DNA from 2 places in the Pseudoduganella sp. GW821-FHT05F09 genome. Region 1 is predicted to be linked to the other one. Evidence: predicted binding sites of a transcription regulator. Region 1 holds the regulator's gene; the other holds the start of a gene.
What was found. The regulator LexA, encoded in region 1, represses DNA repair genes until DNA is damaged. The targets are predictions, from matches to a motif close to ACTGTATNNNNATACAGT.
Positions count from the first base shown of each region.

Region 1 (5,868 bases):
ACCTGGGCGTCGTTCATTTTCTGGATGGCGTTGGTCAGGCGCGGCCAGTCCTCGTCGTTCAGCTTGCCGGTCCGCAGGCGGTGCTGGTCCAGCATGCCCACCGAGCCCAGCATACGCATGGCCAGCTGGGTGCCGCCCATCTCCATCGAGAAGATGGCCACCGGCAGGCCGGCGTCGACCGCCACGTTCTCGCCGATGTTGACCGAGAACGCGGTCTTGCCCATGGACGGACGGCCGGCCACGATGACCAGGTCGCCCGGCTGCAGGCCGGACGTCATGCGGTCCAGGTCGATGAAGCCGGTCGGCACGCCGGTGATTTCACTGGCGTTGTCGCGGCTGTACAGCTCGTCGATGCGCTCGACCACCTGGGTCAGCAGCGGCTGCACCGGCAGCCAGCCCTGGGCGCCGCGGGCGCCCTGTTCGGCGATGGCGAAAATCTTCGATTCGGCCTCGTCCAGCATCTGCTTGACCTCCTTGCCCTGGGGGCTGAAGGCCTGGCCGGAAATCTCGTCGGCCACGGTGATGAGCTGGCGCAGGATGCCGCGGTCGCGCACGATCTCGGCGTAGCGCCGGATGTTGGCGGCCGAGGGCGTGTTCTGCGCCATCGCGTTCAGGTAGGCCATGCCGCCCACCTCGTCCGCCTTGCCCAGCATGGACAGCGCTTCGAACACGGTCAGCACGTCGGCCGGCTTGGAGCCGTTGATCAGGCGGACGATCTGTTCGAAGATGATGCGGTGATCGTAGCGGTAGAAATCGTCGGGATTCATGAAATCCGCGATACGGTCGAACGCGGCATTGTCGCGCAGCAGGCCGCCGATGACGGACTGTTCTGCTTCGATGGAATGCGGCGGAATGCGTAGCGAATCTACCTGTGGATCGGAGGGGGTGTTCATGGCGCGAATTATACCTGCTTCGGTGCAAGGGCAAAAAATAAAAAAGCCGGGCAAGCCCGGCTTTTTTACATGTACAACAGTCTCGCCGTAGATTTCTCTACAACAAAAACTTAGGCAGCTTCGCCAACAACGGCAACAGTCACGTCAACCACGACGTCGGTGTGCAGCGATACCGACACGGCGTGCTCGCCGGTGACTTTCAGCGGGCCGTTAGGCATGCGCACGGCAGCCTTTTCAACAGCGAAACCAGCTTTGGTCAGCGCTTCAGCGATGTCGAAGTTGGTCACGGAACCGAACAGACGGCCGTCAACACCAGCTTTTTGCGAAACGGTCACGGTCATGCCGTTCAGTTTCTCGCCTTGGGCTTGGGCAGCAGCCAGTTTGATGGCGGCAGCTTTTTCCAGTTCAGCGCGCTTGGCTTCGAATTCAGCAACAGCGGCGGTGGTGGCGCGGCGGGCCAGCTTTTGCGGGATCAGGAAGTTACGTGCGTAGCCGTCCTTGACCTTAACCACGTCGCCCAGGTTGCCGACGTTAACAACTTTTTCCAACAGAATGATTTGCATAGTTCTCTCCAGTTTCTAATCTGACGGCGCCAATTAAGCGTGGTGCAGATCGGTGTACGGCAGCAGGGCCAGATAACGAGCGCGCTTGATTGCGGTGTCAACTTGGCGCTGGTAGTGCGCCTTGGTGCCGGTCAGGCGTGCTGGCATGATCTTGCCGTTTTCCTGGACGAAATCTTTCAGCGTGTCTACGTCTTTGTAGTCCACTTGTTCTACGTTTGCGGCGGTGAAGCGGCAGAACTTCTTACGTTTGAACAGAGGATTCTGTTGCTTGCGCTTTTCTTTCAGCTTGAGCTTGTTTTTGTCGAACTTTTTACCGAATGCCATTTTAGGCTCCTGTATCTAATAAACTAAAATCAATGATGTGAAACACCAGGCTTCTGCTATTGCGGTTTTTCTTGGCCAGGAATCCTGTGAACTGATAAATACCGCCCAGGGGCGCGTCGTTGAACCGTTTTGCCAGATCGCCTGCCGCCAGGGCGGGGATCTCGAATTCGGTCAAGCGGGCGATGCCTGCCTCCATCTGCTGCGAGCTGTGCTGCAAGACTGCAGTCACGATCGGCATGCCGGCCGGGGTGTACCTGATGGTGTCCCGTTCGGTGATGAGGGCGTTTACCTGTAGCTGGTTCAGTTCAGTTCCTGGTCAGTGAAAAACTTGACCCTTAGGCCGCTGCAGCTGCTTGGGCTTCGGCGCGATGGCTCTTGGCCGCGTCTTCACGTTGTACCGATTTCATCATCGGCGAAGGAGCGGTTTCCGCTTTCTTCATTTTCACGGTCAGGTGACGCAGAACGGCATCATTGAATTTGAATGCGGTTTCCAGCTCGACCAGGGTCTCGTTGTCGCACTCGATGTTCATGCAGATGTAGTGTGCTTTAGCCAGTTTCTGGATCGAGTAAGCCATTTGACGGCGGCCCCAATCTTCCACGCGATGTACATTACCGCCGCGCGAGGTCACGCTGGCTTTGTAACGTTCGATCATCGCGGGCACTTGCTCGCTTTGGTCCGGATGGACGATAAATACGATTTCATAGTGACGCATGAAAACTCCCTTAAGGACTGTGAATATAGCCCACCCCGGCGTCAAGACGGGTGTGGGAAGAGGTAAGCCCGCGACTATAGCGCCTTTCCGCTGAAAAATCAAGCAGCCGCCGGCTTGCGCTGGCGCAAGGCCGGCAGCCCCTGCGACAGGCATGCTGGCGCCATGAGCCCAGCCAACGACGATTACGACACGCCTTGGAAAAGCGCCGTGATGGCCTATTTCCGCGAATTCATGGCGTTTTTCTTCCCCCGCGTCCATGACGCCATCGACTGGCGCCGGGAATACAGCTTCCTCGACCAGGAATTGGCCCAGGTGGTGCGCGACGCCAAGCTCGGCAGGCGCAGGATAGACAAACTGGTGCGCGTGACCGGCAAGGACGGCGGTGCCAGGCTGCTCTATCTCCATCTGGAGATCCAGCGCAGCCGGGAGAAAGACTTCGCCGAACGCATCTTTACCTATTACTACCGCCTCTACGACCGCTTCCGCTGCCCGATCGCGACGCTGGTGGTGCTGGCCGACCCTTATCCCGCATGGCGGCCGGACTGTTTCGAATGCGAGCTGTTCGGCTGCGAAGCCGGCATACGCTTTCCCACGGTCAAATTGCTGGACTTCTGGCCGCATTTGGACCGGCTATTAAGCAGCAACAACGCTTTCGCGCTGCTGACCGCCGCCCATCTGATGACGCTGCACACCCGCCACGAGCCCCGGAAACGCTTCGAATTCAAGGCAATGCTGACCTCGCTAATGTACGAGCGGCATTGGGACCCGCAGCGCATCCTCGATTTATTCAATGTACTAGACTGGATGATGAAAATCCCGGACGACCTGCAAGACCAGCTGGCCGTGCGGATTGAGGAACTAAACAGGAGTAAGGAAATGCCATTCGAGAACCTGATGATACGCATGGCCAAGGACCGTGCCCGAAAGGAGGGCCTGCAGGAAGGTAGAGAGGTGGGCCTGCAGGAAGGTAGGGAGGTGGGCTTGCAGGAAGGCAGAGAGGTGGGCTTGCAGGAAGGCAGAGAGGTGGGCTTACAGGTAGGCAGAGCGGAAGGCCGGGAGGAAGGCCGGGAGGAAGGCCGGGAGGAAGGCCGCCGGGCCGTGGTGCGCAAGCTGCTGCAACTGCGTTTCGGGCCACTTTCACCCAGTGCCGAACTACGCATCTCCCACGCGAAACCGGAAGAATTGAGCGCCTGGGAAGACAAAATCCTGCAGGCGCGCTCACTGGAGGAGCTTATCGGGCCCATTGCATGAAAATATTTCGCACATATCAACAAAATCCCTTGCATTAGCACGCGCACTGTACAAAAATACAGTCTGTCTATATCCACAGCTCTCAGAGCTAACGCACCATGATCAAGCTCACCGCACGTCAGGAACAAATTCTCAATCTGATCAAGGATGCCATCGACAATACCGGCTTCCCTCCCACCCGCGCCGAAATCGCCAACGAGCTGGGCTTCAAGTCGGCCAACGCCGCCGAGGAGCATCTGCAGGCGCTGGCGCGCAAGGGCGCCATCGAGATCGCCGCCGGCACCTCGCGCGGCATTCGCCTGCTGGGCGCGCACGCCGAATCGGCCGCCACCAAGCTGGCGCACGCGGCAGCCGCCGCCGCGTCCAATATGATGTCGCTGCCGCTGATCGGCCGCGTGGCCGCCGGTTCGCCCATCCTGGCCCAGGAAAACTTGGAAACCAGCTACAGCGTGGACCCTTCCCTGTTCTCCGCCAAGCCCGACTACCTGCTGAAAGTGCGCGGTGAATCGATGCGCGACATCGGCATCATGGACGGCGACCTGCTGGCCGTCAAAAAGGTGGACAGCGCCAAGAACGGCCAGATCGTGGTGGCCCGCATCGGCAACGAAGTCACGGTCAAGCGCTACAAGAAAACCGGCTCGACCATCGAACTGTTCCCGGAAAACCCGGATTTCAAGGTGATCACCGTCCATCCGGAAGCGGAAGAGTTTGCGCTGGAAGGCCTGGCCGTCGGCCTGCTGCGCAGCTGGCATTAATCGGCGGAAGGCAGCATGGCTAGCTTCAAACTTTACGGCAATTGCGAGTCCGGCCACAGCTACAAGGTCAAACTGGCCATGGAAGTGGCCGGTGTGCCGCACGAGTACGAGGAAATCGATCTGCGCCTGGAGCGCGCCGCGCGCCCGGAGCCCTTCCGCAGCCTGGCCAAATATGGCGAAGTGCCGCTACTGGTGCATGAAGACAGGGCGTATGTGCAGTCGAACGCCATCCTGCTGCATCTGGCGGAGCATTTGCAAGCCTACGGCGGCGAAACACAGCAGCGCCTGGAGCGCGTGCGCGAGTGGCTGTTCTGGGAAGCGAACCGCATCGGCTTTTCCATGGCACACCTGCGCTACGGCCAGAAGTTCGATCCCGAAGCTTACGCAGGCAGCGTGCTGCCCTGGTTCCGCAAGCGTTTCGACGCGGACATTGAACGCCTGGACGATGAACTGGCCGACGGCCGCGCCTTCCTGCTCGACGACAGCGTCAGCATGGCGGACTTTTCCATCTGCGGCTATTTGTACTGGCCCGAACAGGCCAATGTGAGCTACCCGCCACGTGTGCAGGCTTGGCTGGACCGCATCGCGGCCCTGCCGGGCTGGCGCCATCCCTACCGGATGGAAGGCGCGCAGCCCTGGTAATGCTGGAGGGGCAAGCCGCTTAGCAGGCTTCCAGCGCGCAGCTGAAATCTTCCAGCAAATCAGCCGTGTCCTCGATGCCGACGGACACGCGTATCAGCGACTCCGCAATCCCCATCGAGGCGCGGCGTTCCGCCCCCATCTCGTAGAAGATGGTGTGCGCCACCGGAATGATCAGCGTGCGCGTATCGCCCAGGTTGGAGGCCGGAATCGCCAGCTTCAGGCGGTTCAGGAAGTCGAAACAGTCGATACCGTCCTTCAGCTCAAAACTCAGCAGCGAACCGTGCGCGCGGAACAGCTCCGTGGCAATGGCGTACTGCGGGTGCGACTGCAAACCCGGGTAATACACCGCCGCCACGCGCTCGTCCGCCTCCAGCAGCTCGGCCAACGCCTTGGCATTGGCGCAGGTGCGCTCCATGCGCAGCGCCAGCGTCTCGGCGCCCACGGCGATGTGGTGCGCCGCTTCCGGCCCCAGCGAGGCGCCGAAATCGCGCAGGCCCTTGGCGCGGATCTGCGTGATGCCCCACTGCGCCGGCGCCGCCTTCTTGTAGTTTTCGAAAATATTCGGGAACTGCGTCCAGTCGTAGGCGCCGGTGTCGGTCAGGCTGCCGCCCAGCGCGTTGCCGTGGCCGCCGATCGACTTGGTCAGCGCATTGATCACCAGGCCCGCCCCCACTGCTTTCGGCTGGAACAGATACGGCGTGGTCATGGTGTTGTCCACGATGTAGAG
Region 1 covers NZ_JBWKSD010000011.1:110,536-116,403, reverse strand. Annotated here, with positions in the region: gene AC07S4_RS27905 (replicative DNA helicase) at 1-893, opposite strand, end outside; gene rplI (50S ribosomal protein L9) at 1,004-1,456, opposite strand; gene rpsR (30S ribosomal protein S18) at 1,490-1,780, opposite strand; gene priB (primosomal replication protein N) at 1,782-2,084, opposite strand; gene rpsF (30S ribosomal protein S6) at 2,116-2,493, opposite strand; gene AC07S4_RS27880 (RpnC/YadD family protein) at 2,656-3,744, shown strand; gene lexA (transcriptional repressor LexA) at 3,843-4,499, shown strand; gene AC07S4_RS27870 (glutathione S-transferase family protein) at 4,515-5,141, shown strand; gene AC07S4_RS27865 (cystathionine gamma-synthase family protein) at 5,161-5,868, opposite strand, start outside.

Region 2 (5,868 bases), on a different contig from region 1:
CGGCGCGTGCGTGACGCTGACGCTGGCGCCGGCGACGTTGATGAAATTCCACACGAACTTGTCGCCGGGGCGGGCCATGGCCAGCGTGGGCAGCTGCGCCAGCCCGGCCGCGTCCGTGGGGCGCGGGTAGTGCGCGAACAGGCGCGGGCTGGCCACCAGGATGGGCTCGGAGCGCGCCAGCACGCGCACGGCCAGGTCGCTGTCGTCCAGCGGCGGCGTGCGCACGCGCAGCGCGATGTCTATGCCTTCCTCGATCACGTCGACGCGGCGGTTGGTGGCGTCGATGGCGATGCGCACCAGCGGGTTAGCATTCAGATAAGCTGAAATAATGCGTCCCACGCCGTTTTGCAGCAGTCCCAGCGGCGCGCTCAGGCGCACCAGGCCCTGCGGCGTGGAACGGGTGCGCTCGATGGCGTCGCGCGCGGCCTGGGCTTCGGCCACCACGGCGGCGCAGTGGCGGTAGTAGGTCTGGCCCGCTTCTGTGACGGAAATACGACGCGTGGTGCGGTTTAGCAGGCGCACGCCCAAATCCTTTTCCAGCGCTACAATGTGCCTGCTGAGGCGGGACGCCTGCATGCCCAAAGCGGCCGCCGCCGCGCTGTAGCCGCCATGTTCGACAACTTTAGCGAACAGATACATGTCGTTAAGGTTTTCAGCCGCCATTGTGTCACCCGCATTATTCTAATTTTGCAAAACTAATTTGCATTATCACCTCTTTCGCGATGATTGTTGCAGGTATAAGCTGCCCGCATTCGTTTTTTATTGCGCTCATCATGAATATCTTGCATATCGACTCAGCTTGTCTGGGCGACAACTCCGCTTCCAGGCAGCTGAGCGCCGCCGCCGTGGAAGCGCTACGCGCCGGCAACGAGCAGGCCTGCGTCATTTACCGCGATCTGTCGGCTTCGCCACTGTCGCATGTCAACGGTCCGCTGATGCAAGTAATGCGGTCCGAATGGAACACCGCCCTGCCCATGAACGCCGAGCTGAGCGCCGAGGCGCTGCTGTCCGAGTCCCTGCTGGCCGAATTCATGGCGGCCGACGTGCTGGTGCTGGGCGCGCCGATGTTCAACCTGTCGGTGCCGTCCACGCTGAAAGCCTGGCTGGACCGCGTGCTGCAGCAGGGCCGCACCTATGACGTGGGCGCGGACGGCCGCACCGTGGGCCTGGCGGCGGGCAAGCGCGTGGTGCTGGTGTCGACGCGCGGCGGCCAGCCGCACGAAATGCTGGCCGACCACCAGGAATCCTACCTCAAGGCCGTGTTCTCCATCATGGGCATTGCGCAGGTGGACGTGGTGCGCGCCGAAGGCATCGCGCTGGGCGCCGAACTGCGCGCGCAAGCGATACAGGGCGCTTTGCGGCAGGCTGCGGAACTGCGCCCGGCCTGATAGCGCTACAGCACTGGGCAGTACGGCGCGCTTCGCTATAATTCAGCCATGTCAGCCAATACGATCGCGATCAACCAGCAGATGGACTTCACCGGTCACGCCAGCGTGTGGGTGTTCGGCTACGGCTCGCTGATCTACAAGGCGGACTTCCCCTACCTGCAGCGGCGCCCGGCCAATATCGAAGGCTGGTCGCGCCGCTTCTGGCAAGGTTCGCACGACCATCGCGGCACGCCCTCGGCGCCGGGCCGCGTGGTCACCATCATCCCCGACGCGGGCGCGGTCTGCCACGGCATGGCCTACCTGATTACGCCGGAAGTGTTCGGCCACCTGGACTACCGCGAGAAAAACGGCTACCTGCGGGTGGCCGTGGAGATGGCGTTCGACGACGTGGAAGGCGAAGCGGCCGCAGGCGTGGTCTACGTGGCGCGGGAAGACAACGAAGCCTTCCTGGGCGAAGCGAGCGAAGAAGAAATCGCCCGCCACATCGCGCGCTCCGCCGGCCCCAGCGGCCCCAACAGCGACTACCTGACCCATCTCGCGCTGGCCCTGCGCGAACTCGGCAAGCACGACGCCCATGTCTTCGCCATCGAGCAATACCTGATGGAACTGATCGCCTCGCGCGCGTAACGAGCCTGACTACGCAAGCAACGCACCCAGCAAAACGATTCCGACACCGATCAAGCCGAGCGTCCCACCAATGACACTGATCGACATGCGGGCATGGTCTACGTCCCGAAAATGGTATTTCACCCAACTGGTAAACATGGCATCTCCCTCACCGTGTGGTTAATGAGTAAATCAAAGTGTACCAGCGCGTACAAAGCCGCAGCGCATAACGCCAACGCGAGAGACACTATCAGGCACGAGTAATGATGCATCCAGGTCGTCGATGGTCGTCGGACGGTGGCGGTAGGGAAAATTGCGCCACCGGCAGCAACGATACTACTGCCGGCAAGTACCGTAACCAGCCCTCCAGTAACCATGCCACCGTAGGCTCGCAACACGTGCGTGCCGCAAAAACTCGTCACGGCCATTTCATATAGTGCCGAAGCGCAAAAACCGATGGCCACCCAGCACAGCTGGCCATCTTTAATTGGTACCACCAAATCCCGCAGTGGGGCGAGTTCGGGCGGCAATGGCAAAGGCCGCAGGAACAGCAGCGCGCAAATCGGTGCGACCAGCGGCAGTATGATGCTGATGAGTAGCCATCCCATACATCCTCCCTGTCTCCTCAGAACAAATCCATCTGTCCCGCCGCCGCAGCGGCCTTGGCTTTGGCGCCGACGGCAGGCACCACCAGAGGGCGCTTGAACTGGCTGGCGTCGAGCAGGCGGAAGCGGCTGCCGCGCTTTTCCATGCCGAAGCGGCGGATCGCCTTCTCGGCCCGCTGGCGTATCAGATCGGCCCAGACGCCCTCGCCTTTCATGCGCTTGCCGAAGTCGCTCTCGTAGTCCTTGCCGCCGCGCATGTCGCGCACGCGGTTCATCACGCGCTGGGCACGGTCGGGGAAATGCGCCTCCAGCCATTGCTGGAACAGCGGGTTGACCTCCCACGGCAGCCTGAGCACGATGTAGTTGGCGTGCATGGCCCCGGCCTTGAATGCCGCCTCCATCACCCGCTCCAGGTCCGGCTCGGTCACAAAGGGGATCACCGGCGCGATGCTGACGCCGACAGGAATGCCCGCGTCCGCCAGCATGCGGATGGTGCGCAGGCGCCGCGCCGGGGCCGCCGCGCGCGGCTCCAGCGTGCGCGCGATGGCCGGGTCCAGCGTGGTGATGGTGATGGCGGCCGAGGCCTGGCCCTTGGCCGCCATGGCCGCCAGCAGGTCAATATCCCGCTCGATCAGCGCGGACTTGGTGATCAGCCCCACCGGATGGTTACACTCGTGCAGCACCTCCAGCACCCGCCGCGTGATGCGCAGCCCGCGCTCGCAGGGCTGGTAGGCGTCCGTGTTGACGCCCAGCGCGATCGGCTCCGGCACGTAGGAAGGCCGCGCCAGCTCCTGCCGCAGCAGTTCGGGCGCGTTCACCTTGGCGAAGATCTTGCTCTCGAAGTCCATGCCGGGCGACAGGCCCAGGTAGCTGTGGGTGGGCCGCGCAAAGCAGTAAATGCAGCCGTGCTCGCAGCCCCGGTAGGGATTGAGCGACACGTCGAAGGGCACGTCCGGCGAACTGTTGCGGGTGAGAATGGATTTGGCGATCTCGTCCGTGACGTGCGTCTTCCACACGCGCGGCTCGCCGTCCTCCTCCTGCTCCCAGCCGTCGTCGAACTGCTCGCGGCCTTGCACCTCGTAGCGGCCCTGCAGATTGCTGACCGCGCCGCGCCCTTTCTGCGCCCGCAGCGGCGCCGGCGGCAGCATGGCTTGCCCTTCAAGCTGTTCGTCGTCCATGGTGGCCCCGGGTTGAGATGATAACTGTGTTTATATACAGTATTCTAGGCTGTATGGCGCGTCCGCGCAACGGTGATTATTGGAGAGAATTGGCCGTGAAGCGTCAGCGCATAATTAACAATTCACCGCCAACCAGACAGGGAACACCCCATGCTGAAAAACCTGAAGATCGCCACCCGCCTCGGCTTAGGCTTTGGCAGCGTCGTTGTGCTGCTATTGATTTTGTCCGTCATCAGTGTCCAGCGCCTGGGCACGGTCAACGAAAGCAGCCGCGTCATGTACGAGGAGCACTATGCCAAGGTCGTCCTGATCAACGAGGTATTGAAAGACAGCATGGACAACGCGCGCCAGATGCGCAATATGCTGCTCTCCAGCAGCGATGCCGAGGTGGACAAGTACCGCCGCCTGGTCGACACCAACCGCGGCGAGATGAACGAGGGCCTGGGCAAAGTGCAAAAACTGCTCAGCACGGAGGCCGGCAAGCAGATGTACAAAACCATCCTCGACAAGCGCGAGCTGGTGGCGGCCAAGTACGAGCCCTTTTACGCGCTGGTGAAGGCGGACCGCAAGGGCGCGATCGACTACCTGAAAAACGAGTTCGTGCCCACCAACGACCAGTTCTGGCTGGCGCTCGAGGCACTGGCCAAATCGCAGGGCGAGCTGATGGACAAGGCCGCCGACGACGCCGCCGCCACCTATGAATCCACGCGCACGCTGGTGATGGCGCTGTCGGCCGGGGCCATCGCGCTGGCGGTGGCGATTGCAGCCTGGATCACGCTCAGCATCGTGCGCCCGATCCGGCAGGCGGTGCAGGTGGCCGAGCGGCTGGAGGCCGGCGACCTGTCGATCGACATCAAGGACGAGTCGCGGGACGAAACCGGCCAGCTGCTGCGCGCCATGCGCAACCTGGTGGCCAAGCTGAACCAGGTGATCTCCGGCCAGAAACGCGCGGTGGAGGCGGCCAACCGGGGCAATTTCGAGGTCCGCATCGACCTGGCCGGCCTGCAGGGCTTCCAGCAGGAGCTGGGCTCGGGCTTGAACCAGCTGATGGAGACCACCGGGGCCAGCATCGCCGACGTGGTGCGCGTGATGGGCGCGCTGTCGGAGGGCGACCTGAGCAAGACCATCACCAAGCCTTACGAGGGCGAGTTCGACGAGCTGAAGCGCTTTGCCAACAACACGGTGAACAAGCTGAGCCAGGTGATCGAGGGCCAGCAGCGCGTGGTGGGCGCGGCCAACCAGGGCAACTTCGAGGCGCGCGTGGAACTGGCCGGGCTGCAGGGCTTCCAGAAGGAGCTGGGCGAAGGCCTGAACCGCCTGATGGCCACCACCGGGGCCAGCATTGCCGACGTGGTGCGCGTGATGGGCGCGCTGGCGGACGGCGACCTGAGCAAGACCATAGACAAGCAGTACGAGGGCAGTTTCGCCGAGCTGAAGGAATACGCGAACAACACCATGGCCAAGCTGCTGCAGGTGGTCACCGAGGTCAACTCGGGCGCACAGTCGCTGGCCAGCGCGTCCGAGCAGGTCAGCGCGACGGCGCAGGCGCTGTCGCAGGCGTCCAGCGAGCAGGCGGCCAGCGTGGAGGAAACCAGCGCCTCGATCGAAGAGATGACCTCCTCCATCGCGCAGAACACCGACAACGCCAAGGCCACCGACGGCATGGCGGCCAAGGCCTCGCAGGAGGCCACCGAGGGCGGCGCGGCGGTCGACGCCACCGTGGCGGCGATGAAGCAGATCGCGCGCAAGATCGGCATCATCGACGACATCGCCTACCAGACCAATCTGCTGGCGCTGAACGCGGCCATCGAGGCGGCGCGCGCGGGCGAGCACGGCAAGGGCTTCGCGGTGGTGGCGGCCGAGGTGCGCAAGCTGGCCGAGCGCAGCCAGGTGGCGGCGCAGGAGATCGGCGAGGTGGCCACCAGCAGCGTGGAGCTGGCCGAGCGGGCCGGCATCCTGCTGGAGCAGATGGTGCCGAACATCAAGAAGACTTCCGGGCTGGTGCAGGAGATTGCCGCCGCGTCCGAGGAGCAGTCGGCCGGGGTGGCGCAGATCAATTCCGCGGTGAACCAGCTCAGCCAGACCACCCAG
Region 2 covers NZ_JBWKSD010000004.1:177,371-183,238, reverse strand. Annotated here, with positions in the region: gene AC07S4_RS14310 (LysR family transcriptional regulator) at 1-639, opposite strand, end outside; gene AC07S4_RS14305 (FMN-dependent NADH-azoreductase) at 774-1,388, shown strand; gene AC07S4_RS14300 (gamma-glutamylcyclotransferase) at 1,437-2,015, shown strand; gene AC07S4_RS14295 (hypothetical protein) at 2,135-2,602, opposite strand; gene AC07S4_RS14290 (PA0069 family radical SAM protein) at 2,620-3,777, opposite strand; partial or broken gene AC07S4_RS14285 (MCP four helix bundle domain-containing protein) at 3,928-4,692, shown strand; gene AC07S4_RS14280 (methyl-accepting chemotaxis protein) at 4,675-5,868, shown strand, end outside.
Region 2: the regulator LexA is predicted to act here: its motif matches at 3,801-3,818, upstream of AC07S4_RS14290 (PA0069 family radical SAM protein).